DNA from 3 places in the Geobacillus thermopakistaniensis genome. Region 2 is predicted to be linked to each of the others. Evidence: riboswitches for the same ligand, from Rfam matches in the RefSeq annotation. Region 2 holds a riboswitch; each other region holds the start of a gene.
What was found. A riboswitch is a leader RNA that binds a small molecule or an ion and turns the genes downstream of it on or off. The one in region 2 is predicted to bind S-adenosylmethionine.
Positions count from the first base shown of each region.

Region 1 (9,741 bases), on a different contig from region 2:
TCCTCCAAAAGGGCGGCCAACAAGACAGCGAACACCTTTTGAAGAGTTCTTACTAATTGCTCCTCCAACTCTTTTAATAGGGGCCATTATGTGGTAAGATGTTTCATGGACTCCCTCCCTCCTGTTTTATGGATGTTGGTCATCACCATCATAGCAGGGAGAGAGTCCTTTTTACATGAGATTTGTTTTTGGATTGGTGGCCCCGACGAGCGTGGCGAACAAAAATTCGCTACGCTCGTCGGGGATCCTTCCTGAATTTCACCCACAAATATTTTACTCACACTTTGTGTTCGCATAGGCGGCGGGGCAATAAAAAAACACCTCGATCTCCATCGAGATCGAGGTGTTTTGTGATGACCTGTGAGGGACTTGAACCCCCGACCCCTTCCCTGTCAAGGAAGTGCTCTCCCACTGAGCTAACAGGTCATATCGCTTTCAAACACATTTTTTATTATATATATGCCTTCCTCGTTTGTCAAACACTTTTTTAAAAAAATTAGTGTTCATCATGAAAAAAGGGAAAGCCCGCGCCTCCCCCTTATCGAAACAACCCGCGCTCAAACGGCTCGAGCAAGAGCGGAATGTACTGGCGGCGGGCGGTTTCGTATTGTTCCATGATCCGGCGGCGGTGTTGTTCCGCGAGGGCGACGGTGTCGATCAAATCTGTTTCAAGCTGCGGGCTCGCGGTCGAGACGACATACCGGTCAAGGCCGAGCAAGGCGGCGAAGTCGAACACTTTAAACCGGTAGCCGAGCATGACGGCCGGGACGCCGGCGGCCAGGGACAACAAATTAGCGTGGAGTTTGAAGTTGACGGTGGCGGCAAGAGGCTGAAGCCGCTCGATGAACTGCCGTTCGTCATATAGTGCGCGGTCGAAGGTGACGCGCTCCGGGCAGTTAATTTTTTTGTACAGCCGCTCGCAGGCGGAGCGGTCGTTCGGCCAGACGATGTACAAGTGAATCCGGTAGCCGGAGGCGATCCACATTTTGGCAGCGCGGGCGAGGGTGTCTTCGACGAGTGTTTCGTGTTGGCCGAATAGGCGATTGTATGTCGTCCCCCAGTTGATGCCGATCGTTTTTTCTTTGTTTGGCGGTTCGGCTGAGGCGGGAGTCTGCAATAACAGCCCTGGATCGCCGATGACGCGGACGTTTGCAGGATAGGCGCCTAACGTTTTTAATACCGCTTCGCTGAGCGGGCCGCGAATGCCGGCAAAGGCGGCCGAGGCGAGGACGGTGCGGAACAGCTCGACGTCGTTGGCGGAAAAGTGGCGGTGAAGCGCTGGCTTAGCGCCTGCACACAAGGCGTCGGTTTCAGCTTCACCGATCCAGTCAATGCCGCTTCCCCATATCCATATTGGTTTTCCAGCTTCGTGCGCCTCTTGCAAAACGGCCATGTAGCCTGGAAGCAAGAGCGAACCGCCGCCGAGCACGACGGCGTCGTACGGGCTCGTATCTTTCCAGTTGACCTTGGGCGTCGATGGGATGATTTGAACGTCCGGGGCGTATTGGCGGGCATAGGAGGCAAAAAGATTCCATAACAGCTCGTCGCCTACGTTTTGAAAGCCGATCCAACCGATATACAACACCTTTTTCATCATGACGATTCCCCTTTCAACAAGGATGCATATACGCCAAGCACTTGGTCGACACACGTTTTGATATGAAACTGCTGTCTCACCCACTCCCGTCCGGCCGTGCCTAGTTGTTCGCGGTATGAGGGGGAGGCAAGCAGCCGTTTTAAGTCTTGGGAAAGAAGATAGCGGCTGCACCCTTGGCGCGAGCCGTGATCGCCAAAGTAACACTCCCATGCTTCGGCATAACCGCTTGGCTCGACAACGCCGAAGTAGCCGTGGTTGCCAGCGGCGAGCACCGGTTTGCCGCATGCCATCGCTTCTAGAGCGACACGGCCGGTGCCGACAACAACGTCAGCGAGTGAGTAATACACAGCCATATCGCTTTGTTCGCCAACGAGATGGAGAAACGACTCGCGGCACGTTTGGTGAATGAGACGGACAAGGCTCTGCACGTCAGAAAAGCGCGGGCCGTCTCCGACAACGACGGCGTGCAAGTTCGGAAACAGCCGTTTGACATCTTTGCACGCTTTTAAAAACATAAAACAAATGCCAGCTTTCGCCCAGGCGAGGCGGCTGCTATAGACGATGACCAAGGCGTCGTCCGGGATGCCAAGCGTCTGCCGCCCTCCGCGGCCGAGCGGGGCAAACTCGTTCGTGTCAATGCCGTTCGGGATGAGAACCCGTTTGGAAATGAGCGGGACAATATGCCGCTCGACGGGCGGACTGACAGCAATCGCAGCAGAAGCAAGACGGAGCATCTCTTCAAGCTCGGCTGGCGGATAGTACGTGCCATGGGCGGTAAAGACGACCGGGATGCCGCGGCGGCGCGCAGCGGTGGCAGCGAGGATGCCGGATGGCGTCTGGTGGGCATGAACGATCGAGATGTTTTCCTTCTTCATCACCGCCTCAAGCTGCTGAATGAGCTGTTCTTTCCGTTGTTCGTCTATCTCGATCGCTGTTGGAAAATCGATGAAATAAATTGAACAGCCGGCTTCCCTAAAACGATCGGCCAGTGACCCGCCGCGGGCGGCGACGGCCACATGAACGCCGCGGGCGGCCATTTCTTTCGCTAGGCTGAAGGCGTGCGTTTCCGTTCCTCCAAAGTCAAGGCCATCTAGCACCATGAATACGCGCATGATCAGCTCCCTCCTTTCTTATAAAACTGGCGCGAGCGCTGTTGCGGATGGCTGCGGTAGTAGTACAAAATGTCAGGCAAATTTTCCACTTCCAGCTTGGCGTTTAAACATTTGACAATAAACTCATAATCTTCGGCGCCGCGAATCCGCCTTGTCGGCCCGCCGAGTTGGTCAAACACGGCGCCGCGGAACATGATCGTGCCGTGGCAAATGCAATGTTTCCCTTCCGCATAGACGCGGCGGATGTCGCGCCCGTAAGCGAGCCAGTTGGCGGGCGTCTTTCGGTCGAAGTGTCCGTCGGGAAAGGCGGCGTAATTCGTGCCGATTAAAGCGATGTGCGGGTGCTCGTTCAAAAATTTCCATTGTTTTTCGAACCGCTCCGGATGGGAAATATCGTCGGCGTCATGGACAGCGATGTACTCACCTTTGCTTAAAAAGTAGCCGACATTGAGCGCCCCGGCAAAACCGACGTTGCGCGGGAGTTTGATATAGACGACCGGGAAGAACGGGGAATGGTCGTTCATCCACCGCTTCACGACTTCTTCGCTCCCATCGTCCGATCCGTCATCGACAATAATCGCTTCAAACTGGCGATATGTTTGATTGAACAGCCCATTTAGGCAGTCCTCAATATAACGGGATGCGTTATAACACGGAATGACGACGCTGATGAAGTCTTTTTTTCGCTCTGGCACCATCATCAATCACCTCATCCACTATATATCCATTTTTTCTCTTAACGGTGAGAGGCAATCGTTGATTTTTTAGGAAAACAGTAGAATTGTCCTATCATTTACCTGTCATTCCCCCGACAAAGTTCAACCGTTTTCCCCATGCCCGTGGCTAAAAAAATCGTTCTTTCTTCCTCGGATACGCACCCGTGTCGAATGAAAGAGCGGTGCATAACGTAGTTAACGAATGGAAGAAAAGGAAGGAGGAAGAGGCGTTGGGACATAAACATTTGCGCGAAGCAGTGAAAGAGCTGAAAAAGATCCGCAAATGGCTTGAAAAACTAGATTTGGATGATTCGGCCGTCGAACAAATTGTCTCTCTATTAGAAGCCATCGCCGATCACGGGGAAGATGCCGAACGAATTTTGCGCCGCATTCTTGATGAGGAGCAAGAACAGCGGGACATTTTGGAGGACGAGCGCGAACTGTTGCAAGCCATTTTGACCGAGTTGCGCACAGGGGCGCCACCCGCGGAAGATATTGGCGACGAGCTCGAGGACTTGATTGGGGAGAGAGTAGAAATTACGGTCAATTTCGGCCCGGTGAGCGGCACAGTCATCGCCGTCCGAAACGATTATGCCGTGCTTGAGGATGCGCTCGGGCGTTTCGTTTACATTCCGTTTGCCAGCATTCAAGCCATCACCCGTTTAGAAGGCTGATGAAAAACAATGGATTCGCTCGATTTATGAGAAATCACAAGGAATGAAGTGATGGTGTTGCAAGGTTTTTCAATTTGAGAAACACTGTTGGAGAGCAGTATTTCTCCTTAAATCACCGGCCTTTTAGACTGAAAGGAGGGAGGAGACAATGGACTTTGCGACCACATTCGAAGAGCAGCTCCGCCGCCTCATCGGGGAAACGATCCAAGTCGCGACGGACAACAACTTAATAGAGGGACGACTCACCGATGTCGAGGACGGAACGATCGAGCTTAGGGCGGAAGCGGGCGGATACGAGCGGGAAACGCGCACGGTGCTCATTCCGCTGACAGCCGTCAACTTTGTTCGGGAAGTGTAACGAAAAAAACAAAGGTATGCATCCGCCGAAACGATGCATACCTTTGTCGTTACCGCGTCGGAACGACCGATGGATGCTCATTGACAAACGACAACGCCTGCTCAAAATCGGCGATCAAATCGTTGACATCCTCAAGCCCGACGCTCAGCCGCAACAAGCCGTCGGTAATGCCGCGCCGGAGCCTCTCTTCTTTTGGCATCGCCGCATGCGACATTTTCGCTGGGTGCGATAAAATTGACTCGACCGCCCCAAGGCTGACAGCAAACACCGGCAAGCGGACGTTTCGGACGAACGTCCGAGCCGCTTCTTCATCGGCTAAACGGAACGACAGCACAGCGCCAAACCCGGCCGCCTGATGGCGCTGGATGTCATGGCCTGGGTGGTTCTCCAGCCCCGGATAATACACTTTTTCGACCTTTGGATGACAAGCCAAATACTTGGCGATGGCGGCCGCTGATTCAGACGACTGCTTCAGCCGAACGTGGAGCGTTTTTAATCCCCGCAGCACAAGCCACGCATCTTGGACGCCAAGGACGGCGCCAAACGCGTTTTGCAGTTTGTACAATTCTTTTCCCAATTCCTCGTCTTTCACGACCGCCAGCCCGGCGACGACGTCGCTATGGCCGGCTAAAAATTTCGTGGCGCTGTGAAGGACGACATCGACTCCAAGATCAAGCGGCCGCTGCAACGCCGGCGTCATGAACGTATTATCCAAGAATGTCAAACAGCCATGCGCCTTCGCCAACTTGACGACGCCTTGAATATCGGTCACTTTTAACAATGGATTGGACGGCGTTTCCATATAAATGACTTTCGTGTTCGGCCGGATGTTTTCCGCCACTGCGTTTAAATCGGTCATATCGACAAACGTATATTCAATGCCAAAGCGGCCGAGCACCTCCGTAATCATCCGGTACGTGCCGCCGTAGACGTCTTCGGTCACGAGCACGTGGTCGCCTTTTGAGAGAAGCAAAAACGCCGTTGAAATAGCCGCCATGCCAGAGGCGAACGCAAACCCGCGCGTTCCGCCTTCTAACGCCGCGATCGTTTCCTCAAGCGCCTCGCGCGTCGGGTTGCTGGAGCGGCTGTAGTCGTATTTGCCGAATGAATCGAAATCGAACTGATGGAACGTGGAGGCGTGCTGGATCGGCACGCTCACCGCCCCCGTTTCGCGGTCGACTTTCCATTCGTTATGGAGCAGTTTCGTCGAAAACGCCCATTCCTGTTCCATCGCTTACACCTCTTTCATGTTTTTCAATGCCTGCGCCAAATCGGCGATCAAATCGTCAGCGTGCTCAATGCCGACCGAGAAACGGAGCAGCCGGTTGCAAATACCGTTTTGGATGCGGATTTCCTCAGGAATGTCCGCATGCGTCTGCGTCGCTGGGTACGTAATAAAGCTTTCGACTCCGCCCAGGCTTTCCGCGAACGTAATGAGGCGCAAGCTTTTTAAAAACCCGTTCACCCACTTTTCATCGGCAATCCGGAACGACAGCATCCCGCCTCTTCCTGGATATAAGACGTCTGTAACATCTTCATGTTCGCGCAAAAAGGCGCTGATGCGCTTGGCGTTTTCTTCATGCTGGCGCATCCTTAGCGCCAGCGTTTTCATCCCGCGAATCAACAGCCACGAATCAAACGGCGACAAAACCGCGCCGATGGCGTTCTGATACTCGGCCAGGCGTTGACAGAGCTCCTCGCCCTTGGCGACGACAAGGCCAGCCAACACGTCGTTATGGCCGCCTAAATATTTCGTGGCGCTGTGGATGACAATATCGGCGCCTTGTTCGATCGGGCGTTGAAGCACCGGTGTATAAAACGTGTTGTCAACGATCAACAAAAGCCCATGCCGCTTGGCGAATTCGGAGACGGCGCGGATATCGGTCTCATGCATAAGCGGGTTCGTCGGTGTTTCCAGGAAAATCGCTTTCGTTTTTTCGGTGATACACGCTTCCACCGCAGCGAGATCAGCAAAATCGACGTAATGGAATCCAAGACCATACTTGCGCCAGCCGCGCTCAAACAGGCGGTACGTGCCGCCGTAAAGGTCGGCCGATACGAGAAACTCATCTCCGCTCTCAAACAAGGCGAGCACCGTCTGAATGGCGGCCATGCCGGAGCTGAACGCATAGCCTTGGTCGCCGCCTTCCAGTCTCGCGATCGCTTCTTCGACGATTTTGCGCGTGGGGTTGCCGGTGCGGATGTAGTCAAACCCAGTCGACTCTCCGATGCCGGCATGGCGGTAGGCGGTGGAAAAATAAACCGGCGGGTTGACCGTCCCCGTCACCGTTTCGCTCCGGTTGCCAATTTGCGCTAACAACGTCTCCAGTTTCTCCATCTCATCTCTCTCCTTCTGCTGAAAATTCCATCATGGATCAACGGCCGACCACTTAATGCCCAACGAAGCACCACTGTCCGTTGGGCAGAGGCCAAGCGCCTTCGTCCGAAACCGCCTCGCGGTTGATGGAAGCGGCCGCTTGAATAAATAAAAAAAGTCTTCTAAGAAGAAGACTTTTCCATACACATGGGGTCATGCTTCTTCTTATCTGCCGAATTGAATGCTCAATTCGCTGGATTTAGCACCTGGCCGTCGGGCGGCTGGTTGCTGAAGCTTCATTGGGCCAGTTCCCTCCGCTTCTCTTGATAAGAATGGGACGCGTATTCAATTTTTTTAAATTTAATAAAAATGTAACGCATTCCCCACGTTTTTGCAAGCCATTTTTTTGTCAGCGGTGCGATTCGGCAAATTCGCGAAAAATTCGAGCCCTTCATTAACATCTTTGGGCGCAAATATGTTACAATAACAGATGAACTTACGCTTTCATGGAGGATGGTCATGGCGACAGCAACAGGAACGATGCGCGACTGCAAGTTGTACAGCAGAGAGCTGCAAGAAGAAATCGAACTGCTCATCTACTTGCCAAGCAATTTTTCGCCGCTTTACAAATATTCTTTATTAATCGCGCAAGACGGCAAAGATTATTTTATGTATGGAAAAATGAAAACCGTCATCGAAACGCTGATGGCAGAAGGAACAATCGACCGGACGATCGTCGTCGGCATCCCGTATCGGAACGTCAACGACCGCTACGAGAAATACCACCCGGAAGGACGAAAGCACGAAGCATACCTTCGTTTTTTAGCCCATGAGCTCGTCCCGTTTTTGGACCGCGAACTGCCGACATACCAAATGGGCAAAGGCCGGGCGCTGATCGGCGATTCGCTCGGCGGAACGGTGTCGCTTCTAGCCGGGTTGTTGTATCCGCATACATTTGGGAAAATCGCCATGCAGTCCCCCTATATCGATGACTCGGTATTGGCGCGCATCCGCTCATTCCGCGATCCATCGCTCCTTTCGCTTTACCATTCTGTTGGCACAGAGGAAACAGCGGTGAAAACGACGGATGGCCATGTGCGCGATTTTATCACCCCGAATCGAATGGCGCGGGACTTGTTTATGGAAAAACGGTTTGCTTATACGTACCATGAGTTCGAAGGCGGCCATGCGTGGACGTATTGGCAGCCGGATGTACCCCGGGCCGTAGCCGCTGTTTTATCATTATAGGACAAAACGGAGCAACTTCAAAGATGTCGAAGCCGCCGCATCCATTCCGTGCGTTTCCTGTGCATGGAAAAAGAACTGGTTCAAGGAGGGAAAACAAAATGAAGTACGGCATTGTGATCTTTCCGCCAAAACGGATTCAGGACTTCGCCAACTCGTACCGGAAACGGTACGACAGCCATTACGCCCTCATCCCGCCGCATATTACGCTGAAATACCCATTTGAAGCGGATGAGGAGCAAATAAAAAAAATGGCGAAAGAGTTGCGCCGCATTGCGGCGGAAACACCTCCCATTCCGATCAAAGTGACGAAATTCAGCTCGTTTTACCCGACAAGCAACATCATTTATTTGAAGGTGGAACCAAACGACGTGCTCGAGCGCCTTCATGAACAACTGCACAGCGGCTTGTTCGCCGGAAAGCCGGAGTTTGTGTTCGTGCCTCACATTACGATCGGCCGCGATTTGCCGGGCGCAGAATATGCGGACGTCTACAGCCAGCTGAAGCTGCAAGATGTGCACTTCGAGGAGACCGTCGACCGCTTCCATCTTCTCTATCAGCTGGAAAACGGCTCGTGGACCGTCTATGAAACGTTTATCGTCGGAGGAAAGGAAACGGTCTGAGATGAACATTGCGATTGGCACAACGCAAGATCGCGCTTTGTACGAAGACGCCTTGCGCGTCCGCCGGCTCGTATTCATTGAGGAGCAAAACGTGCCGGAAGACGAGGAAATCGACGCATTCGAGGACGACTCGTTCCACCTCGTCCTGTATGATGGCCAAACACCGGTGGGTGCTGGGCGACTCCGTTTCATTGACGAAGGCGTCGGCAAAATCGAGCGCATTTGCGTCCTGCCGTCCTACCGCGGCCGCGGCGCCGGACGGATGGTGATGGAAGCGATCGAACAGCTGGCGAAAACAAAAGGGGCGAAAACGGCGAAACTGAACGCCCAGACGCACGCAGAACCGTTTTACCAAAAGCTCGGCTATACGACCGTCTCCGGCGTCTTTATGGACGCCGGCATCCCACATGTCACGATGGTGAAATCGCTCGAATGATGGCCATAGAACAGCCTCGTCTACACTGATCCAAGGCTTGGGATCATCGAACATCGTTTCGCTCTCCTGAGCCAAGCAGAGCAAAAGGGAGCTGTGCGCACGCAAGCTCCCTTTTGCTTACTTTTTGTTGTTCAGCATATTGGCGATCGTATTGAAATCAATTTGCTTGCCGTTATGGACGATCGCCTTGACGATTTGATCCTCAAGTTCTTTTGGCACTTTCCGGTTGGCAATTTGCGCCACCCGCTTCACCACTTGGCGCACCGTTTTTTCATCGCTGAAATTGGCGTTTTGCAGCGAGTTGGCGAGCTCAAAAACGTCTTTCATATTGACACCTGTTTTCTTTTCGATGTTTTTAAAAAATTGCTGATCCATCGTTCCGCCTCCTTCTCCCTGCTATATCGTATGATGCTCCCGCCTCGGCGTGCATCAAATTAGGGAAAGAAAAATACGAGCCGCTCCGTGGCGCCGAAACGGCCCGTACCCCTTTCGCTTTTTCCGTTAGGCGACAAATGCCGCGCCGACAATAATCAACAAAATGAACAACACGACAATCAGCACAAAGCCACCGCCATAGCCACCGCCATAGCCGTAGCCGTAAGGATAACCATAACCGCAGAAGCCCATCATAATGTGCACCTCCTTCTCCGTTTACTGTATCGT
Region 1 is NZ_AYSF01000048.1:685-10,425, forward strand. It holds partial or broken gene T260_RS0120210 (UPF0236 family transposase-like protein) at 1-68, opposite strand, end outside; tRNA gene T260_RS129885 (tRNA-Val) at 355-426, opposite strand; gene T260_RS129880 (polysaccharide pyruvyl transferase family protein) at 539-1,597, opposite strand; gene T260_RS129875 (glycosyltransferase family 4 protein) at 1,594-2,709, opposite strand; gene T260_RS129870 (glycosyltransferase family 2 protein) at 2,712-3,407, opposite strand; gene T260_RS129865 (hypothetical protein) at 3,656-4,099, shown strand; gene T260_RS129860 (LSm family protein) at 4,248-4,457, shown strand; gene metC (cystathionine beta-lyase) at 4,507-5,688, opposite strand; gene T260_RS129850 (methionine biosynthesis PLP-dependent protein) at 5,692-6,795, opposite strand; SAM riboswitch class I at 6,997-7,107, opposite strand; gene T260_RS129845 (GTNG_0744 family esterase) at 7,294-8,022, shown strand; gene T260_RS129840 (YjcG family protein) at 8,121-8,642, shown strand; gene T260_RS129835 (GNAT family N-acetyltransferase) at 8,644-9,078, shown strand; gene spoVIF (sporulation-specific transcription regulator SpoVIF) at 9,196-9,453, opposite strand; gene T260_RS1000000138800 (YjcZ family sporulation protein) at 9,580-9,708, opposite strand.
Region 1: another riboswitch for S-adenosylmethionine. It lies ahead of T260_RS129850 (methionine biosynthesis PLP-dependent protein); the one in region 2 lies ahead of mtnK (S-methyl-5-thioribose kinase).

Region 2 (9,741 bases):
AAAAGGAAAACTGCTCAATTTGTCGTTTCAGCAGTTCGTCGCCCGCGAATGCGCCAATGAGTTCGCTCGGCTGCTCGCGGAAGTGAAAGAAAAGGGAACGGCCAAAGGCGAGTTGTCGCTTGTCCGCCCGGACGGAACGGTGAAAATGTTTGAGCTGACGGCGACTTCCAACGTCTATAGCGGGTTTTACATGGCCATTATGCGCGATGTGACAGAAAGAAAAAATATGGAAATCAAGTTGCAAAAAAGCGAAGAACGGTTCCGGGCTATTTTCGAACAAGCGCATGAGGCGATCCTCATTTGGGACGATTTTGGCTGCATATTGAACGCCAATCCGGCGGCGAGCCGGACGTTTGAGCTGCCCTTGAATTTGCTTGTGCGCCGCAATTTGTTTGATTTTGTCGACTATGGGGACGAAAAGGTGAAACGCATTTTCAGCGAGTTCCGGCGCAAAGGGGAAATCCGTGACGAGCTGACGTTTCATATGCCGAACGGTGAGGATAAGCAGCTCGAGTTCACAATGAAAAAAGGAGCGATCGACGGGTACCACTTGACGATTTTCCGCAATGTGAGCGAGCGGCGGAAAATCGAGCGCGAGCTGCGCGAAAGCGAGCAAAAGTTCCGGAGCATTTTCGATCATGCGATGGATGGTATTTTGCTTTGGGATGCCAAGCATCGGATCATCGACGCCAATCCGGTTGTCTGCGGCATTTTTTCCGTCGAAAAGGAGGCGCTCCTTGGCCGAATGGTGGTCGAGCTCGTTCCGGAGCGGGCGCGCCGCCAGCTCAACAAGCTGCTTCAACAATGCCAACGCACCGGCGAAGCGAGCGGCGAGGTCGAATTTTTCGACGAGGGAAAAGGGAGAATTATTGAGTTTTCACTGAAAAAGGAAGTGATTCCCGGCGTCGGGATGATGATGCTGCGCGATGTGACCGAGCGCAAGGAGATGGAGCTGCAGTTGCGCAAGTCGGATACGCTCAACGTCGTCGGGGAATTGGCCGCCGGCATCGCCCATGAAATCCGCAATCCGATGACGGCGCTAAAGGGTTTCATTCAGCTGTTGCAAGGAAGCATTGACGGCGACTATTCGATGTATTTTAATGTCATTATGTCGGAATTGAAACGGATTGAGTCGATCATCACCGAGTTTCTGGTCTTGGCGAAGCCCCAGGCGGTGCAGTACAAACAAAATGATATCTGCAAAATTATGCAAGACACGATCGATTTGATCAGCGCCCAAGCGATGATGCACAACGTGCAAATCATCGCCGACTTCGAGCGCGGGCTGCCGCCGGTGTATTGCGAGCCGAATCAGTTGAAGCAAGTGTTCATCAATATTTTGAAAAACGCCATCGAAGTGATGCCAAAAGGCGGGGACATTACGGTGCGCATCACCCGCGCCGGGTGCTATGTGCGCATCTCCATCACCGACCAAGGATGCGGCATTCCAAAAGATAAAATCAAAAAGCTTGGCGAGCCGTTTTATACGACGAAAGAACGCGGCACCGGCCTCGGCTTGATGGTCAGCTATAAAATCATAGAAGAGCACCAAGGGAAAATTGAAGTGGAAAGCGAAGTCGGCGTCGGCACGACGTTCCATATCACGCTGCCGATCGAACGAATGGAAAGGGAGGACGACGATGACGATTGAATATGCAGTATACCGCTCAGAGCTGCTCGGCGACATTTACATCGCCTCCGACGGCGACGCGATTGTCAAAGTCGAGCTGTTTCCAGAAGAATGGCGCGCGTTCGCCGGCGAACATCCGGCTGTCAAAAGCTGGTCGCCGCTTCTTGAACGCGCGCTTAGGCAGCTGGATGAGTATTTCCACGGTCGACGCCAAGCATTTGACTTGCCGCTGAAGTGGAAGGGAACTGCCTTCCAAGAAGAGGTGTGGGCGGCGCTTTGCCGCATTCCGTACGGCGAGACGGCGACATACGCTGACATCGCCGCGCAAATCGGCCGCCCGAAAGCGGTGCGCGCCGTCGGTCAGGCAAACCGGGCGAATGAACTGTCGATTCTCGTTCCGTGCCACCGCGTTGTCGGCAAAAACGGCGCTCTCATTGGCTATGCTGGAAGCCGCACCGATGTGAAGGCGAAGCTGTTGGAGCTTGAGCGCCGCTTACGTAGATGACGCTCTTGCGTTCGTGGAACAGGCAAAGGGTTTGGAAGGCGTTGTATGCGGATGCTGCAATGAAGCAGGCGGAAAAAGAGGCTGACGGCTTGCCTAGAAAAACGCGTCTGCCCCCGAGGATTGCCATCCACGGGGGCAGAGATCGGGCGTTATTTTTTTTGCCAATGCGACAAGGCGAGGGCGCCGACTAAAATGGCGCCTTTTATAATGTCTTGGGCGTAATACGGAACGTTTGCCATCGTCAAGCCGTTCAGCAACACGCCCATTAAAATCGAGCCGAACAATGTGCCGATGACGTTCGGCTTGCCGGCGCCAAAGACGGAAAAGCCGATGTAGGCGGCGGCGACGCTGTCCATTAAAAGCGAGGCGCCGGCCGACACTTGCCCGGTGCCGATGCGCGAGGCAAGGACGATGCCGCCTAAGGCCGCAAAAAACCCGCTGATGACGTATGCATATGTCCGATAGCGGTTGACCGGGATGCCTGAGAGCCTTGCCGCCTCGCGGTTTTCTCCGGTCAAATAAAAGAGGCGGCCGGGTTTCGTGTACGTTAAAAACAGATGAGCGGCAATGACGACAAACAGCATAAGCAAGACCGAAAACGGCACGCCGAACAGCTCTCCCTGGCCGATAAATAAAAAGGAAGGAATGAATTTGCCCGGCGCCGTGCCGCCATCGGGCAGCGGCATGTCGTTGTAGATCGAAAACCCTTTCGTATAGGTGAGCTGCACGCCGTTAATGGCGTACATCGTCGCCAACGTCGCGAGCAAATCGGGCAATTTGAATTTGACGATCAACAACGAGTTCAAGAGCCCGACAGCAATGCCGAGCAACAGCGGCACGAGCAGGGTGATGAAAATTTCTTGGCGGTACAGGACGAGCGCCGCTGCGCTCGCGATCGTCGCTAGGCTCACCGTCGAGCCGACGGACAAATCGAAGCCATCGACGATGAGCGAAAACGTAATGCCGATTGCCACGAGCGTCACGATCGAAATGGACCGCAAAATGTCACTGAAGTTTTCATACGTAAAAAATCGGTCTTGCGTGATGCCGAAGTAGGCGATAACGGCAAGAATGGCCAGCAAGGTGCCGTGTTTATACAACCATTCAAGAATGGACGGCGCCGTTTTTTTCGACGGCGTTGTGGAAACGGCTGGCTGGCTCATGGATCTCACCTCCGCTGCAATAGTAAACAAGCTGTTCATACGTCAATTCAGCGGCCGGCAGGCGAGCGAGCAGCCGGCCGTCGACCATCACGTAGATGGTGTCGCAAATGTCAAGCAGCTCTTGAAATTCGCTGGAAAAGTACAGCACCGTTTTTCCTTCATCGGCAAGGGAGCGAATGATGGAAAACACCTCTTGCTTCGCATGGACGTCGATCCCTTTGGTCGGTTCGTCAAACAAAAAGACGCGTGCGTTTGTGTTGAGCCATTTGCCGATGACGACTTTTTGTTGATTGCCGCCGCTCAAGTGGCGAACGACGGTGGTGCTTGACGGCGGATGAACACCTAGCGAGCGGACGAGCCCGTCGGCTTCAGCCGCTTCTTTCGCCCAGCTGATCCATTGCCAGCGCGACAGGCGGGAAAGAAGGCGGACGGTCAAGTTCGTTTTCACTGATTCGGGCAAAAACAACCCTTGTTTGCGCCGTTCTTCCGGGATGAGGCAAAGGCCGGCGTCGATGGCTTCATAAGGCGATGAGAACACATAGCGTCTGCCATCAATTTCCCACTCGCCGGATGTGTTCCGGTGGGCGATGAGGCTTTCGGCAAGCTCCGTCTTGCCGGCGCCGACGAGGCCAGCGATGCCGACGATTTCGCCGCGGTGGGCGTATAGGTCGACTGTTGTCCCGGTTTTGTCGATCAAAATTCCGCGGGCGGCAAACGCGATGTCGCTTCTGTATGTGCGTGCTTGTTTCGCGGCGGCGGTCCGCTTCGTTCCAGTCATATGAAGGACGATGTCCTCAAGCGGCAGGCTGCGGGCGCCTCCGTGATAGACGACGCGGCCGTCGCGCAAAATCGTCAGCCGGTCAGCGATCTCCTGAACTTCTTTCAGTTTATGAGAGATGTAAATAAAGCCGACGCCTTGCTGCTTCAGTTCATCGATGATGGCAAACAGACGCCTTGTTTCCGCCTCGCTTAAGGCGGCCGTCGGTTCGTCTAGGATGATATAGCGCGCGTTGGATGACAGCACTTTGGCGAGCACAATCAGCTGCTTTTCATGGAGCGAGCAGTCGCGAACCAATTTCGTCGGCGGCAACGACAGGCCGACGCGGCGAAGCAGGGCGGCGGCCCGCTCTTTTTCTTGACGCAGCGAGCGAATCGGCCGTTGCTTCACATGGACGAACTCGTCCGCCGCTACATTTTCGTAAATCGGCAAGCCGGGAAAGAGCGCTGTGTCAACTTCTTGAACGACGAGGCCGATGCCGGCTTGTTTTGCTTCGCGCGGCGATGAAAACGTGTATATCGTACCGTCGATCGTGATCGTACCAGCGTCAGGCGGAATGGCGCCGGCCAAAATGTTCATGAGCGTGCTTTTGCCGGCGCCGTTCATGCCTAAAAGGGCGTGGACTTCGCCAGGACGAACGTCGAAGTCCACGCCGTCGAGCACGCGCACGGCGCCAAACGATTTTTCCATGCCCCGCATTGACAACCCGTTCATTTTTTGTTCACCTGGGCTTCCAACGTTTTCATCCACGGCGAGATGGCGACATTGGATTGCCCCCAGCCCGGGATGTATTGCGAAAGCTCATTCATCGACACTTGTTTGTCCGGAAGATCGGACCGTTTCACTAAATGCGGCTCAAGCGAGTAAATGTTCGGCGTTTTTTCTCCAGCGATTTTTTGATACGCGAACCGCACTTGGACGCGGCCGACTTCGGCTGGGTCGGTCGCCGTTGTCGCCACCCATGGGCTGTTTGGTTTTTGGATCATTTGCAAGTCTTCATCGCTCAAATCGATGCCATACACTTTAATTTCCGTGCGCCCAGCTTGCTCGATGGCGCGCGTCGCCCCTTTGGCGAACTCGTCCCAAGTTGCGAAGACAGCGTCAATGTCGCCTTTGTTCGGGTATTTTTTCAAAATCGCTTCCATTTGCGTTTGTGTGTCCAAAGCTGTGTTGGCGCTCGCCGTGCCAAACTTGGCAATTTCTTTAATGTTCGGATAGCGTTTTTTGAACGCGTCATAAATGACATGGCGGCGTTCCATCGGGGTAAAGCCGCCGACCCAAATCGTGACGATGTTGCCTTCCCCGTTTAAGTCTTCTGCGAGCGTTTTTAATGTTTTCCAGGCGAGGCTGTAGTCGTCTTGGTCGATGACGGTGACGCCGGGAATGTTCAAATCGTTGTCAAACGCCACAACTGGAATGCCTTTGGCGACGGCTTTTTTCACCGGGCCTTCGAGCGCATCGGCGCGGCCGTGGTCAAGCAAAATGGCGTCCACATTTTGTGTAATGGCCGTCTCAACGTACGATGCCATTTTGGTTAAATCGTTGTCGGCGTTGTAAATTTGCACCTCGCCGCCGAATTTTTGCACTTGTTCTTTGACGCCGGCGATGTATTGCGATGAGAACGTGCCGATGGACAGTTGCATAATGGCGGCGATTTTCACCGGCTTTTTCAACTTTTCAGGAATGGCCGCTTGCTCGTCGCTTGTTGCCGTCGAGTGGCTGGATGTCGTTTCCGTTTTGTTGTTCGTGGTCTTGGCTCCGTTGGCTGGCTTGGAGCTAACGGCATCTTGCTCGTGTGTGCAGCCAGCCAAGATGGAGAACACGGCAAAGAAAAGAAGAAAAAGGGAAGATAAGGCCTTAAATCGTTTCATGTTGCTCCTCCTTTGTGAATAATGATGGCAGCGTTGCGTTGTAATTGCCGCGAATGATGCCTTTTTCGGTAATGATCGCGGTAATGAGTTCGTTTGGCGTTACGTCAAACGCCGGATTGTATACGTTGACGCCTTCCGGGGCGATGCGCACGCCGGCGATGTGGGTCACTTCATCCGGATGGCGCTCTTCGATCGGGATGTCCGCACCTGTTTTCGTCGTCAAATCGATCGTGGACAACGGCGCAGCGACGTAAAACGGAATGTCAAACGACTTCGCGAGCAAGGCCAGGCCGAACGTGCCGATTTTGTTCGCCGTATCGCCGTTTTGCGCGATCCGGTCGGCGCCGACGATGATGGCGCCAATGCCTTTCGCCTTGATCGCTTGCGCTGCCATGTTGTCGGTGATGAGCGTCACATCAACGCCCGCTTGCATCAGTTCCCAAGCGGTCAGGCGCGCCCCTTGCAACACCGGCCGCGTCTCGAGAGCGTAAACGGATAGTTCAATTCCTTTTTCTTTCGCCAAATAAAACGGGGCGAGCGCCGTTCCGTAGCGGGCGGTGGCGATCGAGCCGGCGTTGCAAATCGTCATCACCCGCTCGCCGGGCCTGAAGAGCGACAAGGCATGCTCGCCAATGCGGCGGCACACATCCTCGTCTTCTACTTGAATGCGAATCGCTTCGTGGACGAGCGTCGTTTTGGCCTCGTTGACGGAAAGGGCGTCGGCCGCAGCGGTGACGAGCCGATCGAGCGCCCAAAACAAGTTGACGGCAGTCGGCCGGGCACTGGCTAGGTAGTCACGATCTCGTTTCAAGCGACGGCGGAATTCATCGAGCGATTCGGTGTCGTAGCGTAAAGCGGCAAGCGCCAGGCCATAGGCGGCGGTGATGCCGATCGCCGGCGCGCCGCGCACTTTCAGCGTGGCAATCGCCTCATAGACGTCTTCCAGAGTGTGCAAGTCGATATATTCGATGATGGATGGAAGCTTTTGCTGGTTTAAAATCGTCACATGCGTCTCGCGCCATTCAACGGAGCGTGGGATGGCAAAAGTGCTCATCGCCATCTTCCTTTCTCTTTTTTTTTGGTTTGTCCGGGTCAGCGCCGCGCAGCTTGCGTCGAGACCCGGACGATTGTATGGCATTATTGTTCCGTTTCGGCAAACAGGCGGCGGAAGTCTTCCGTTCCGGTGAACACGCGGCGCTCAATGATCAAGCGGCGGCCGAGGCGGAGCGCATGACGTTTGGCTGCAAGGCGCGCCTCTTTTTGCTCAATGCCGTCAAGGTCCGCCACATGGGCAAGGCCGATCGTCCGGCGGATCACTTCGCAGCCGGCGAAGCCGACAGCATCGATGAACGCGTGCCGGAGCACGTCCTCGAGCAAGCCCGGCGTCGCGGCGTACGTTTCCACACTCTCGGTGCGCCAAAGGTTTGAGAACACGGACGTGAAAACGTCCCATGTCCGGTCGATGTGGTCAAAGAGCGGCTGTCGCTCCGATTCAGGGCGGGACAACGCATTTAACAGCAAGTTGGCGAAAAATTGGCCAAGGTCAAACCCGATCGGGCCGTAAAAGGCGAATTCCGGGTCAATCACTTTCGTTTCGTCATCGCTGGCGAAAATGCTGCCGGTATGCAAATCGCCATGCAAAAGCACATCGGCTTCGGTTAAAAACTTGCGCTTCAGCTTTGCCGTTTCGAGATGGAGGCGGTCGTCGCCCCAAAGCGCTTCAACGTCTGGGCGCAATTCGTCTTCAAAGTTGTTCGTTTCGTGGTCAAAAAACGGGTCGGTGAAGACGAGGTCTTCGGTAATTTTGCACAGTTCCGGATTGACGAAGCTTTGCGCCAATTTCTTTTTCTCTTGCTGGTTCATGCCGAAGTCAGACGTATAAAATGCCGTTTTGGCGACAAACTCGCCGATATGCTGGGACAAAAGCGGATACGTTTTTCCTTCGATCAACCCTTTGCGGGCGATTTGCAGGCGGGACAAATCTTCCATCACCGTAATGGCGAGCGATTCGTCAGAATAGTAGACTTTCGGCACGTATTGCGGCACATAGCTCGCAAACGTGCGCAGCGCGTTGCTTTCAATGACAGCGCGCTTTAACGTGAGCGGCCAGCTTTCGCCGACCACTTTGGCGTACGGCAACGCTTGTTTGATGATGACGCCTTGTTTCGTTTCTTGATCGACGATATGAAAAACAAGGTTCAAGTTCCCGTCGCCGATCTCGCGGCAGGCAAGCGGCGCTCCGTCGCGGAATAGGCCGAGGCGGACAGCGAGAGATACCGCCTTCGGTTCGGTCAGCGGTTCGTAAACCGATGTTTGAACAGTGGTCATTTCCTTGTTCCCCCTTTTTTCATTTCGCTCGTTTTCAAATGCCGGTTCTGACGCGGCGCTGAAATCTCGGCGTTTCCGGCAAATGAAAAAGCCTCTTTCGCATACGGAAAGAGGCTTGAAGATTCATTACGTTCTTCGCGCCTCTTATCTTTCAGAAAGACATCGGTCTTTCTGTTGGACTTAGCACCGTGCCCTGCGGAAGCATGACGCTTCCGGCGCCGCCCTTGGCGTGCGCCCTATCTCACGATAGTATTACGGTCGGTTGCTGGGCTTCATTGGGCCAATTCCCTCAGCCAACTCTTGATAAGAGTACCGATTTCTCGTATTCAGTTTTTGCAATTTTCACGATGTTGTCAATCGTTTGGTTGTTTGATTCGAATGATACATGGTCGATCAATCGATTGTCAATACGTTTTGAAAAAATTTTTTGCCGCTTCGTAGTCGTGCGGCCGGCGGTCGGCAAACACCGGGATGCGCGCGCGGACGTCCGCAACGAGTGCGGGATCGATGTCGGCCGAGAGAATGCCCGGCTTCTCGTCCGCCTCGGCGATCACTTCGCCCCATGGGTCGATGACGAGCGAATGGCCGGCAAAGACGTTGTTCGGGTCGCGGCCAGCCCGGTTGCAGGCGACGACGTAGCATTGGTTTTCAATCGCCCGCGCCATCAAGAGCGTCCGCCAATGGTGCAGGCGGGGAAGCGGCCATTCGGCGACGACAAACAGCACTTCCGCCCCAGCCAAAGCATGGGCGCGAATCCACTCCGGAAAGCGGATGTCATAGCAAATGACCCCGGCGCATGCAAGCCCGTCGAGCGAAAACAAGCCTAAGCTGCTTCCCGGCTGCAAATACAAATGTTCATCCATTAATTGGAACAGATGGAGTTTGCTGTATTCGCCGACGATTTGACCGCTCCGGTCGGCCACGATCATCGTGTTCGTCACGCCGGTTGTTGTTTTTTTAGCGACCGAGCCGGCGACGAGATGGATGTTGTGTGCTTGCGCTAGGCGGGAGGCGAACGCTTTCGCCCGTTCGGCGCCTTCGTCGGCAATCTCATCTAGGCGCGTCAAATCGTAGCCGGTCGTCCATAATTCCGGCAGCACGATGATATTCGCGCCGTCCTTGACGGCCGATTCAATGGCGCTTTCCGCGCACCGTTCGTTTTCGTTCGGGTCGCCAAACGCAATATCAAGCTGGAGGCAGGCGATGCGGATCGTCATGAGTTTTCACCTCGAAAAAATTTTGCTTTACATTTTGCTTTTTACGATATATGATGTTGCACTAGAATTTCAAGAATTTTTTAAGAAGGTGTGGGCGATGACGATGGAAATTCCTTTTTCCGAGCTGCTTGAGCAGCTGCCAAAGCAATTTTTCGCCTCGCTTGTCGCAAAAGTCGGGGAGAAAATCAAGGCCGGATGCGACGTGATCAATTTAGGGCAAGGCAACCCGGATCAGCCGACGCCAAAGCA
Region 2 is NZ_AYSF01000056.1:12,186-21,926, reverse strand. It holds gene T260_RS127810 (PAS domain-containing sensor histidine kinase) at 1-1,651, shown strand, start outside; gene T260_RS127815 (methylated-DNA--[protein]-cysteine S-methyltransferase) at 1,641-2,135, shown strand; gene T260_RS127820 (ABC transporter permease) at 2,285-3,298, opposite strand; gene T260_RS127825 (sugar ABC transporter ATP-binding protein) at 3,240-4,790, opposite strand; gene T260_RS127830 (sugar ABC transporter substrate-binding protein) at 4,787-5,947, opposite strand; gene mtnA (S-methyl-5-thioribose-1-phosphate isomerase) at 5,934-7,001, opposite strand; gene mtnK (S-methyl-5-thioribose kinase) at 7,085-8,275, opposite strand; SAM riboswitch class I at 8,417-8,585, opposite strand; gene T260_RS127845 (carbon-nitrogen family hydrolase) at 8,680-9,492, opposite strand; gene T260_RS127850 (pyridoxal phosphate-dependent aminotransferase) at 9,590-9,741, shown strand, end outside.

Region 3 (9,741 bases), on a different contig from region 2:
TCCGACGCACGAAGCAGGTGGTCGGCGGATATCGCGCCGACTTCGGCTGCCAGTTCCGCCCCGCCATACGGCTCGATTTCATCGGCGTGGATTTTCGGCGTCAAGCCGTGCTCTTTGCCTGCTTCGAGGATGAGGCGCGCCTGGTCGGGGGTAAAGACGCCGCGCTCGCAAAAGACGTCGTTGAACTCGGCGAGCCCCCGCCGGCTCACTTCGGGAATCATCTCGTCGATGACAAGGCGGACGTATTCATCCGGATCGTGCTTCCACTCCGGCGGAACGGCATGAGCGCCAAGAAACGTGGAGACGATATCGACCGGGTGGGTGTCATCGAGACGCTTGGCGACTTCAAGCTGCTTGATTTCGTGCTCAAGGCTTAAACCATAGCCGCTTTTTGCTTCGACGGTCGTGACCCCATGAAGCAAAAACTGATCGAGCCGCCGCTTGCTTTCTTCATACAACATCTCTTCCGACGCCTCGCGCGTCGCTTTTGTCGTCGCATGAATGCCGCCGCCTGCGTTCATGATTTCCATGTACGTCGCCCCGCCGAGCCGCATCGTCCATTCGTGTTCGCGGCTGCCGGCGTAAACGAGATGAGTATGAGGATCGACAAGCCCAGGCGTCACCGTTTTGCCCTTAGCGTCAATGACTTCCGCTTCGGCGAGCCGATCGGCAAATTGGCGGGCCAGTTCATCGTCCGCCCCAACCGCCACGATCGTGCCATGTTCGATCCAGACGCTGCCGTTTTCGATGATGTGAAGATCGCTCATCTTCTCCTTGACAAGCGGAGCCGCGGAGCTTCCCGCCAGCGTGACGAGCTGGCGGGCGCGGCGGACAAAAAGCGGGCGCATATGGATCCCCCTTTCTACTTGAGCATCGGCATATCGATGCCTTTTTCTTTCGCTGTCCGAATGGCGAGCTCATACCCAGCGTCGGCGTGGCGGACCACACCAAGCCCCGGGTCGGTCGTCAACACGCGCTCCAGCCGTTTTTCCGCCTCTTTCGTGCCGTCGGCGACAATGACCATGCCGGCGTGAATGGAGTAGCCCATGCCGACGCCGCCGCCGTGGTGAACCGACACCCAGCTTGCGCCGCCGACCGCATTCAACAGCGCGTTTAAAATCGGCCAGTCGGCGATGGCGTCGCTTCCGTCTTTCATTCCTTCCGTCTCCCGGTTCGGCGAAGCAACGGAGCCCGAATCCAAATGATCGCGACCGATGACGATCGGCGCTTTCAGCTCGCCTTTGGCCACCATGTCGTTGATGATTTTCCCGAACTTCGCCCGCTCGCCGTAGCCGAGCCAACAAATGCGCGCCGGCAGCCCTTGGAACTTAATGCGTTTTTGCGCCATGCGAATCCAATGGCAAAGACGCTCATTGTCGCTGAATTCACGCAAAATGACTTCATCGGTTTTATAAATGTCTTCCGGGTCGCCGGATAATGCCACCCAGCGGAACGGCCCTTTTCCTTCGCAAAAGAGCGGACGGATGTAGGCCGGCACAAAACCCGGGAAGGAAAAGGCGTCGTCCACCCCTTCGTCTTTTGCCACTTGGCGGATGTTGTTGCCGTAATCAAACGTCACCGCCCCTTGCTTTTGCATCGCCAGCATCGCTCGAACATGCGCGGCGATCGACTGTTTTGCACGGGCGATGTACTGCTTCGGATCGCGCGCCCTGAGTTCGGCGGCCTCATCAAGCGTAAGGCCAGCCGGGATGTAGCCGTTTAACGGATCGTGGGCGGACGTTTGATCGGTCAAGACGTCCGGAACAAAGCCCATTTCGACGAGACGCGGCAACACTTCAGCCGCATTGCCGACAAGGCCGATCGACAGCGCTTTTTTCTCTTCCTTCGCTTGTTTCGCCATCTCGAGCGCCGCGTCTAGGCTGTCGGTCATCGTATCCAAGTAATTCGTGTCAATGCGGCGCTGGATGCGGGCCGGATCGACTTCGATGGCGAGGCAGACGCCGCCGTTCATCGTCACGGCGAGCGGCTGCGCCCCGCCCATGCCGCCAAGGCCGGCGGTTAGCGTGATCGTCCCGGCCAGCGTGCCGCCAAAGTGCTGGCGCGCCACTTCGGCAAACGTTTCATACGTCCCTTGGACGATCCCTTGGCTGCCGATGTAAATCCAGCTCCCGGCCGTCATTTGTCCGTACATGATCAACCCTTTTTTGTCAAGTTCGTGGAAATGGTCCCACGTCGCCCATGCGGGCACGAGGTTGGAGTTGGCGATCAGCACGCGAGGGGCGTCCGGATGCGTGCGAAACACCGCCACCGGCTTGCCGGATTGAATGAGCAACGTTTCATCGTTTTCTAAACGAAGAAGGGTGTCCACAATCGCCTCGTAACATTCCCAGTTGCGCGCCGCCTTGCCGATGCCGCCGTAGACGATCAACTCATCCGGCCGCTCGGCGACATCGGGATGCAAATTGTTGTTTAACATACGCAACGCCGCTTCTTGAATCCATCCTTTCGCCCGCCGCTCTGTTCCCGCAAACGGGCGTACGGTCCGTTTTTCTGCCATCGTCATCCTCTCCTTTTTCCTCTTTGCTTTTTATTGTAAGGAAGCCAAGAGGATGGAGATAGATTCTCGTCTTTTCAAGATGATCCATTTTTTTTGAAATTTCTTTTTTCTTTTCGCTTCATCTATCCATTTCTTTTGATATATGTTCATTTCTTTTGAAAAAACCGCCTACCGCGGTGATGACGGTTTCAGCCGTTGTTCATCGCGGTAGGCGGTCGGCGTCTGGTTCAGTTCGGCTTTAAAGACGCGCATCAAATAATGGGCGGTGCGAAACCCGGTTTGTTCGGCGATTTCTTTAATCGACAAATCCGTCTGCCGAAGCAGCCGTTTCGCTTCCTCAAGCCGCCGGTTGGTCAGCCACTGGCGAAACGTCACGCCGCGCTTTTTCGACAACAAATGGCTGAAATACGCGGGGCTGCGCCCGGCGGCGGCCGCGACCCGCTCAAGCGTGAGCGACGGATCGCGAAAATGCGCCTCCATATAGCGGAGGCCGCGCTCCACGGCGTCGACGCGCGCGTCTTCCTCGGCCTGCTTGGCCTCATGGAACAATCGATATAAAAATAAAATCAATTCTTGAACGATGCGATACAAGACGGGATTGTACAAAATGTCTTGAAAAATGCGCATATACTCCCGCTCGGTTCCGCCGCGGTCAAGGCCGTATGTTTTCATAAACCGGCGGATTTGCGCCAAGATGCTCGTCAGCCGCGTCCGCACCATCTCCGGGCTCGGAAACGGCGGCTTCCAATGGGAGAATTCGCGCCGCAGCCATCGCTTCACCCCTTCATGGTCGAACCGCTCGAGCATCTCGATCCATTGCCGCTGCTCCTCCGGCGTCAAAAACGGATCGAGCTCACGCCACTGTTCGTATTCCGAAGCGGGAGCGATCACTTGGCGATAGCCAATGAAAAACGTCGTCTCCAGCAACCGGCGGGCCGCTTGGTATTGCCCGCGCACCGTTTTCCGACCATCAGGCGGCATCACGACAACCGCGAGCGGCTCATGATGCTCCTCTTCCCAATCGCGCAACAGCTTCCACGCCTCTTCTTTCCCGTCGCCCGGCAAATCGGGAAGCAGGCAAACCGCCATATGGGTGAGCGGCAATACGCGCGCCCGTCCGCGAAACGGATAGCTCGTTAAAAAGCGGATCACTTCCCGAGACAAGGCAGGCTGTTCCGCCTGCACAAGCCATACATGGGTGGAAGCTGCGGCGGGGTCATCGTAAAATAATGCGCGGTAGTCGTCATGGCCGTCAAAACCCGCTGTCAGGCTCGAGCGGCTGTTGGAGGAAAGCGAAACCGCCGTCCTCAACGCTTGTTTCAGCTTGGCGGGCTCAAGCGGCTTCACAAGCAAATCGACGCATTGCCAGTCGATGGCTTGTTTCGCCCGCGCAAACGTCGCCTCGGCCGTTGCGGCAATCACGCGTTGGCAAAACAAGCGGACGTGGGATGTCGCCTTCGACCATCGTTCATACGGAATCATATCCAGTTCGACGTACAATAGCTCCGGCGCCTCCCGCTCAAGAAACGCCATCATCTCCTCGACCGTAGCCGCCGTATACACCCGCTCAATCGGCAAGGAATACGCGGACACGAGCCAGCGGATCGCTTCTCGTTCCTTGTCGTCCCGTTCGGCAATGACCAATTTCACGTTCTCACCGCCTTGGCTGCAAGCGTCGAAAATGAAGGAGCGCTTCCATGCAAAAGGCGGCGGCCAACGCCACCGTTTTTCCGCCTTCATCCCAGAGTGGATTGACTTCGCAAAGATCGACGCTGATCGTTTTCGGATGAGAAACGATTCGGCGGACGAGAGCGCGCACTAGCGACGGAGCGAGTCCAAACGGCGACGGCGCGCTCACCCCCGGCGCGGCAGCCGCGCTGATGGCGTCCATGCAAATGGTCAACATCACGGCATCGTGATGAGCGGCAAATTCCTCGATTTGTTCATAGGCGGCCTCGATCGGCCCTGCGGTCAGCTCGTCTTCAAGCATGTACCGGCAGCCGTACGTCTCGGCCGCCGCAAACAGCGCCGCCGTGTTGCCAAGCCGCTGAATGCCGAGGCAGAAGTAACGGACCCGTTCGTCTTGATCCAATATTTGCCGAAACATCGTCCCGGACGTCGGCCCGTCATCGTACGGGCGCAAGTCGAAATGGGCGTCAATGTTGAGGATGCCAAGGCGGGCTTCGGGCCCGAGCGCTTCGCGAACGCCCAAGTAATGGCCGTACGCCGTCTCATGGCCGCCGCCGATCACGATAGACGCCATCCCGTTTTTCAGCAGGCGGGCGACCGCCTTCCCAAGTTCAGTCTGGCTTTGTTCGAGCCGTTCATCGACGCAAACGACATCGCCTGCGTCATAGACAACGACCCCTTCCGGAAGATGCCAAGGCAGCCGGGCCAGCGCCGCTTTGACGGCGGCCGGCGCCTCTTTCGCCCCTTGGCGGCCTTGGTTGCGGCGCACTCCTTCGTCGCACGCAAACCCGATGAATGCCGCCGCTCGTTCCACCGTCTCCAATGGCTGCGACAAATCGAGCAAGCGAATGCGCTGATGAAGACGAAACGCCTGCTCATCGCTCACGCTGTCAATCCGTCCCGTCCAACGGCCGGCGTCTGGCGGTTGATACATGAGACCATCTCCTTTCCATCATCAGCTGCTTGTTTCTTTCGCCACAGCTTTGCCGTTCTCCTCCTCATGCACGCGAAAAGAGGAAATCGCCGCCGTTTGGCGAATAAAAAAACATGATTGACAACAGAAAGGGTGTTCCACATGAAGCCAATGACCAACTTGCACGCTGTCATCGCCGGTCAAAGCGCGCCGCCCCCATGCGACGAAACGCTCGGCGTCCGCCTGACGGAAGCCCGAGACGGCTATGCGAAAGGCGTATGGACGATCAGCGAATCGCTGCTCAACGGCAACGGGGTGATTATGGGCGGGTTCGTCGGGGCGGCGGCGGACATTCTCATGGCGTATGCGGTGACGACCTTGCTTCGCGATGACCAAATGCACGCCTCCATCAACTTGCAGACGACGTTTCACCGCCCAGCGGCGGCTGGAGAAGCCGAAATCGAGGCGCGGGTGGAAAAGTTCGGGAAAACCGTCGCCTATGTAACCGCCATCGTGCGGCAAAACGGCAAAGAGGTGGCGAGCGCCACGTCGTCGGTGCTGATCATGGACAAACCGTGAAGGTGATGGATCTCCAAAAGGCGTTTTTGCGCATGCTCGTTCTCCTTGGATTCGACGAGTCCAAACAGCAGCTGCTGTTGTTGTTTTGAAACGCATGGAAAGCGATGATCAGAGGAATCCGAGAAAACCGGCGAAAAACGATGATGTTCGCCAAATCGGTGGTTTTGTTGAAAAAGGAGAACCAATTTCACAAGGTTTCCCCACTTGAGAAGAGGCGTTGTCGAGTTGCCTTTTTCATGACATCATCAGTCCTCAATGGCGAAACGAGGTGAGGCGCAGCCGTTTTCGACCAGTTGCCAAGCGCCGGAGAAAGCGCTGTCAAAAACAGCCGCTCTCCGGCGCCTTTTGTTGCTTGTTACCCACGGACAAACGTTTTCGGCATTACGACGGCGACGACTTGCCCGCGGGCGCACAGTTCGCCGTTGGCGAACACTTCGGTGTCCACTTTCCATTTTTTCGGATGAATCTCCGTCACAGTGCCGACGGCGACAAGCGGCACTCCATGCGGCGTCGGCTTGACGAAATCGACGTGAAGCGACGCAGTGACAAAGCGCGGCGGCGTTTCCCCGCTCCCTGGTTCATGGCCGTTTTTCCGATGCAAGGCAAGCGCCGCTGAACCGGTGCCGTGGCAATCAATGAGCGAGGCGATCAGCCCGCCGTACACAAACCCTGGAATCGCCGTATGTTCCGGACGCGGCGTATACACCGTCACCGTTTTGTCGCCCCGCCACCCGGTGCGAAAATGGTGGCCTTGTTCATTCAGACGCCCGCAGCCGTAGCACCAGGCGAATTCATCAGGGTAGTCGTCTTGAATCGCGTGCACGATCATTTCTTCCACGTCATCCTCCCCCTCTCTTTTTCTAGTATACCATTGAATCGAGAAGACGACGACTCCTACATGGACGGTTGTTGTCTAGCGGCAGGCAAGGCCATACGAAGAAAAATGGAACGAAGCGCCAATCGCCAGACGGCAAATTCATAGGCGGCCCAAACAGCTGGCCGCCTAGCGTGACGCCATTTATCGAGCAGGCTCGTAAAACTCGATCCATTCGCCGTCGGGCCCGAGGAAGAACAAATATTTTGCTCCGTTCGGAAGTGTCGTTATTTCTTCCCACACAAGCGGCACACCGAGCGACTGAAGCCGTTCTTTCTCCTGCTCAATGCCTTCCACCGTAAACGCCACATGGTGCACTTTTCCTTCCGTCGGCAAATCCGGATTGTATCCTTCGATCAGCTCGACAATGATCGAGCCGCCAATCCCTAAAAACGCCAATTTCATCGTGCCGTTCGTATGAATCATTTCGTCGAGCAGCTCCAAGCCGACAACATTTTGATAAAACTCTTTCGATGCCTCGATGTCTTTCACTTGAATGCCGACATGTTCAAATTTTTTGACTGCCATTCGTCCCTCTTCCTTTCTATGACTCAGTTAACCATACTGCTTGTAAATACGGCGTCATCTGCATCGGGAAAATCCCTTTTTTCCCAAGCTCTGTCCATATGTAGCGGTCAAGGGCGTACGGTCCGTCCGCCTTCCATTCGTCCGCCTCACTGTTGGTCAACAACAACGAAAAGGCTGTTCCTTGCGCTTCCCCATACAAATGAACGTATCCGTCCCCACGGTCGACATGCACCGCCGCCTTAGGGTCAAACCGGATGAGCTCCGCCTGCACACAGCGCATGACACAAACGGCGAACGCTGCGGCAGGGAGATGAGCGGCCATGCAAGCGCGGAGCGAAACCGCCTCCTCCACTGTTTCTCCTTCACCTCCCATCGACAAAAACCCCCTTCGCCTCGGAATGATGCGAAAGGGGCCATGAGCCATTCTTATCATCCAAAGCGAAACCGCTTTGCGGGTGTTAGCACCTTGCCTGCGGCAGGTTGCTGTGGGGTCATCAAGCCCGTTCTCTCGCCCACTCTTGATAAGACGTATGCAATTTATCTTCTATCTTATCATACATCATCAAAGGCAACAATCGTCATTGTTCGACTTCCGGTTGCTCGGACGTGACGCCGACATCTTTCCACGTCAGTTTCGAGCCCGGATCGACCGTGAAGTTGGCGACGCGGTTGTTGACGGCATAAATGGCCGAACGATACAACGTCGGAATGACCGGAACTTCTTCGTTCATCAGCTTTTGCCATTCACTGTAAATTTTCCGACGATATTCTTTGTCAAACGCCTGTTCGGAATGGCCTTTTTCCAACAGTTCATCGTTTTTCTCATTCACCCAGCGCGAGTAGTTGAACATGACGTTGCGGCCGTACAATCCGTACGGGTCGACGTCCGTTCCCGTTCCCCAGGCGGCAGCGTAAACGTCCACTTTCGGGTCATCTTTTTCAACCATGTCATAGAACGAGTTGAACTCCGCCAGACGGCCGTCCACCAATTGGACATCCAAGCCAACGTCTTTCCAGCATTGCATGTAAAACTTCGCCAACGGCTCGGCAATATCGCCGCCGCTCATCGCCAAAAAGTTGATCGTAAACTTTTTGCCGTTCGGATCTTCGCGCAAGCCGTCGCCGTCCACATCTTTATAGCCGGCCTCATCAAGCAGCTGTTTTGCTTTTTCCGGATTATACGTGTACCCTTTGATCGAGCTGTCATGGTATCCCGGGAACGACGGCGGGATCAGCGTGGTCGCCGGGAAGCGCAAGCCGTGGTACAAGCGATCAGCCACTTCTTGGTTGTTGATGGCGTACGCCATGGCTTGGCGCAGCTTTTTGTTCTGGAATTTCGGATTGTCCATCACATTTTCTTGCTTTTTCGCATCCCAATGACCGAGTTTAACGCTTGGCCGATGAAATTTATGCACAGCATCATCACCAAAATGAGCAATGATGCAGGCAGCCATACCCACCATTTGTTTTGCAGCACATCGGGATTGGTCGCATAGCTGACCAGCGTCCCAAGGCTTGGCGTGCTCTCCGGCAGCCCGAACCCCAGGTATGTAAGACCTGACTCAATGCCGATGTTGCCGGCTAAGTTCAACGTCAAATTGACGATGATAATGGAGCTTAAGTTTGGCAAAATTTGAAACAAAATGATTTTCCAATCCGGCGTCCCGAGCGTCTTGGATGCGCTGACATAGTCCAATTCCCGCTCGGCAAGCGTCTTGGCGCGAATGAGCCGGGCTTTGCCCGTCCATAAAAACGCGCTCATAATCAAAATGAACGTCGCCACATTGTATTTCGGGACGATGGCTACAAAGACGATCACCAGCATTAAAAACGGCAAGACGAGAATAAAATCGATGATGCGCATGATGACGTTGTCGATCCAGCCGCCGAAATAGCCGGCCACAAGCCCCACCACAAGGCCGATCGCACCTGTGATTAGCGTAATCGCCAGGCCGATCGTAAAGTAATTGCGGGCTCCAATGATCAGCTGGCCGAACACATCGCGGCCGCCATAATCGGTGCCAAGCCAATGTTCCGCCGATGGCGGCGAATGAATGGCCAAAAAGTCTACCTTTACAATTTCCTCTTGGTCTAAAAAAATGGAAGCGCCGTAGACAATCAGCAAAATGACGGACAATATAATGAGCGAAACAAGAGCCAGCCGATCGCGGACGAGCTCCCGCCACATAATCGAAAGAGCGGAAGGGCTTTTCTCACTGGCTATTTCAACTGGAGCAGGACGGTTCACCTCAATTTTCATATTCCACGCCCCTCCCTTACTCAATGCGAATGCGCGGATCGACCGCACTTAAAATAATGTCAGAAAGCAAGGTCCCCACAAGCGTCGCGACCCCGGAAATCATCACAAGCGCCGTTACGACGCTGTAGTCGCGCTGCATAATCGACTGCAAAAACAGTTGTCCAAGCCCTGGATAACTGTAAATGGACTCTAAAAACACGGAACCGCCGATGAGCCCCGTAATTTCATAGCCTAAAAACGCTGCGATCGGCAAAAACGAATTGCGCAAAATGTGCCGCCAGTAAATCTGGCGTTCTAGAACGCCCTTGGCGCGCGCTGTTTTCACGAAATCTTTCACTTTCGTATCAATGATTTCGCTTCGCAAATATTGAATGGTGACG
Region 3 is NZ_AYSF01000063.1:4,279-14,019, forward strand. It holds gene hutI (imidazolonepropionase) at 1-848, opposite strand, end outside; gene hutU (urocanate hydratase) at 863-2,518, opposite strand; gene T260_RS126480 (helix-turn-helix domain-containing protein) at 2,687-4,168, opposite strand; gene hutG (formimidoylglutamase) at 4,173-5,141, opposite strand; gene T260_RS126470 (PaaI family thioesterase) at 5,283-5,699, shown strand; gene T260_RS126465 (PaaI family thioesterase) at 6,055-6,537, opposite strand; gene T260_RS126460 (VOC family protein) at 6,718-7,101, opposite strand; gene T260_RS126455 (hypothetical protein) at 7,118-7,474, opposite strand; SAM riboswitch class I at 7,525-7,629, opposite strand; partial or broken gene T260_RS126450 (ABC transporter substrate-binding protein) at 7,680-8,489, opposite strand; gene T260_RS126445 (ABC transporter permease) at 8,450-9,361, opposite strand; partial or broken gene T260_RS126440 (ABC transporter permease) at 9,378-9,741, opposite strand, start outside.
Region 3: another riboswitch for S-adenosylmethionine. It lies ahead of T260_RS126455 (hypothetical protein); the one in region 2 lies ahead of mtnK (S-methyl-5-thioribose kinase).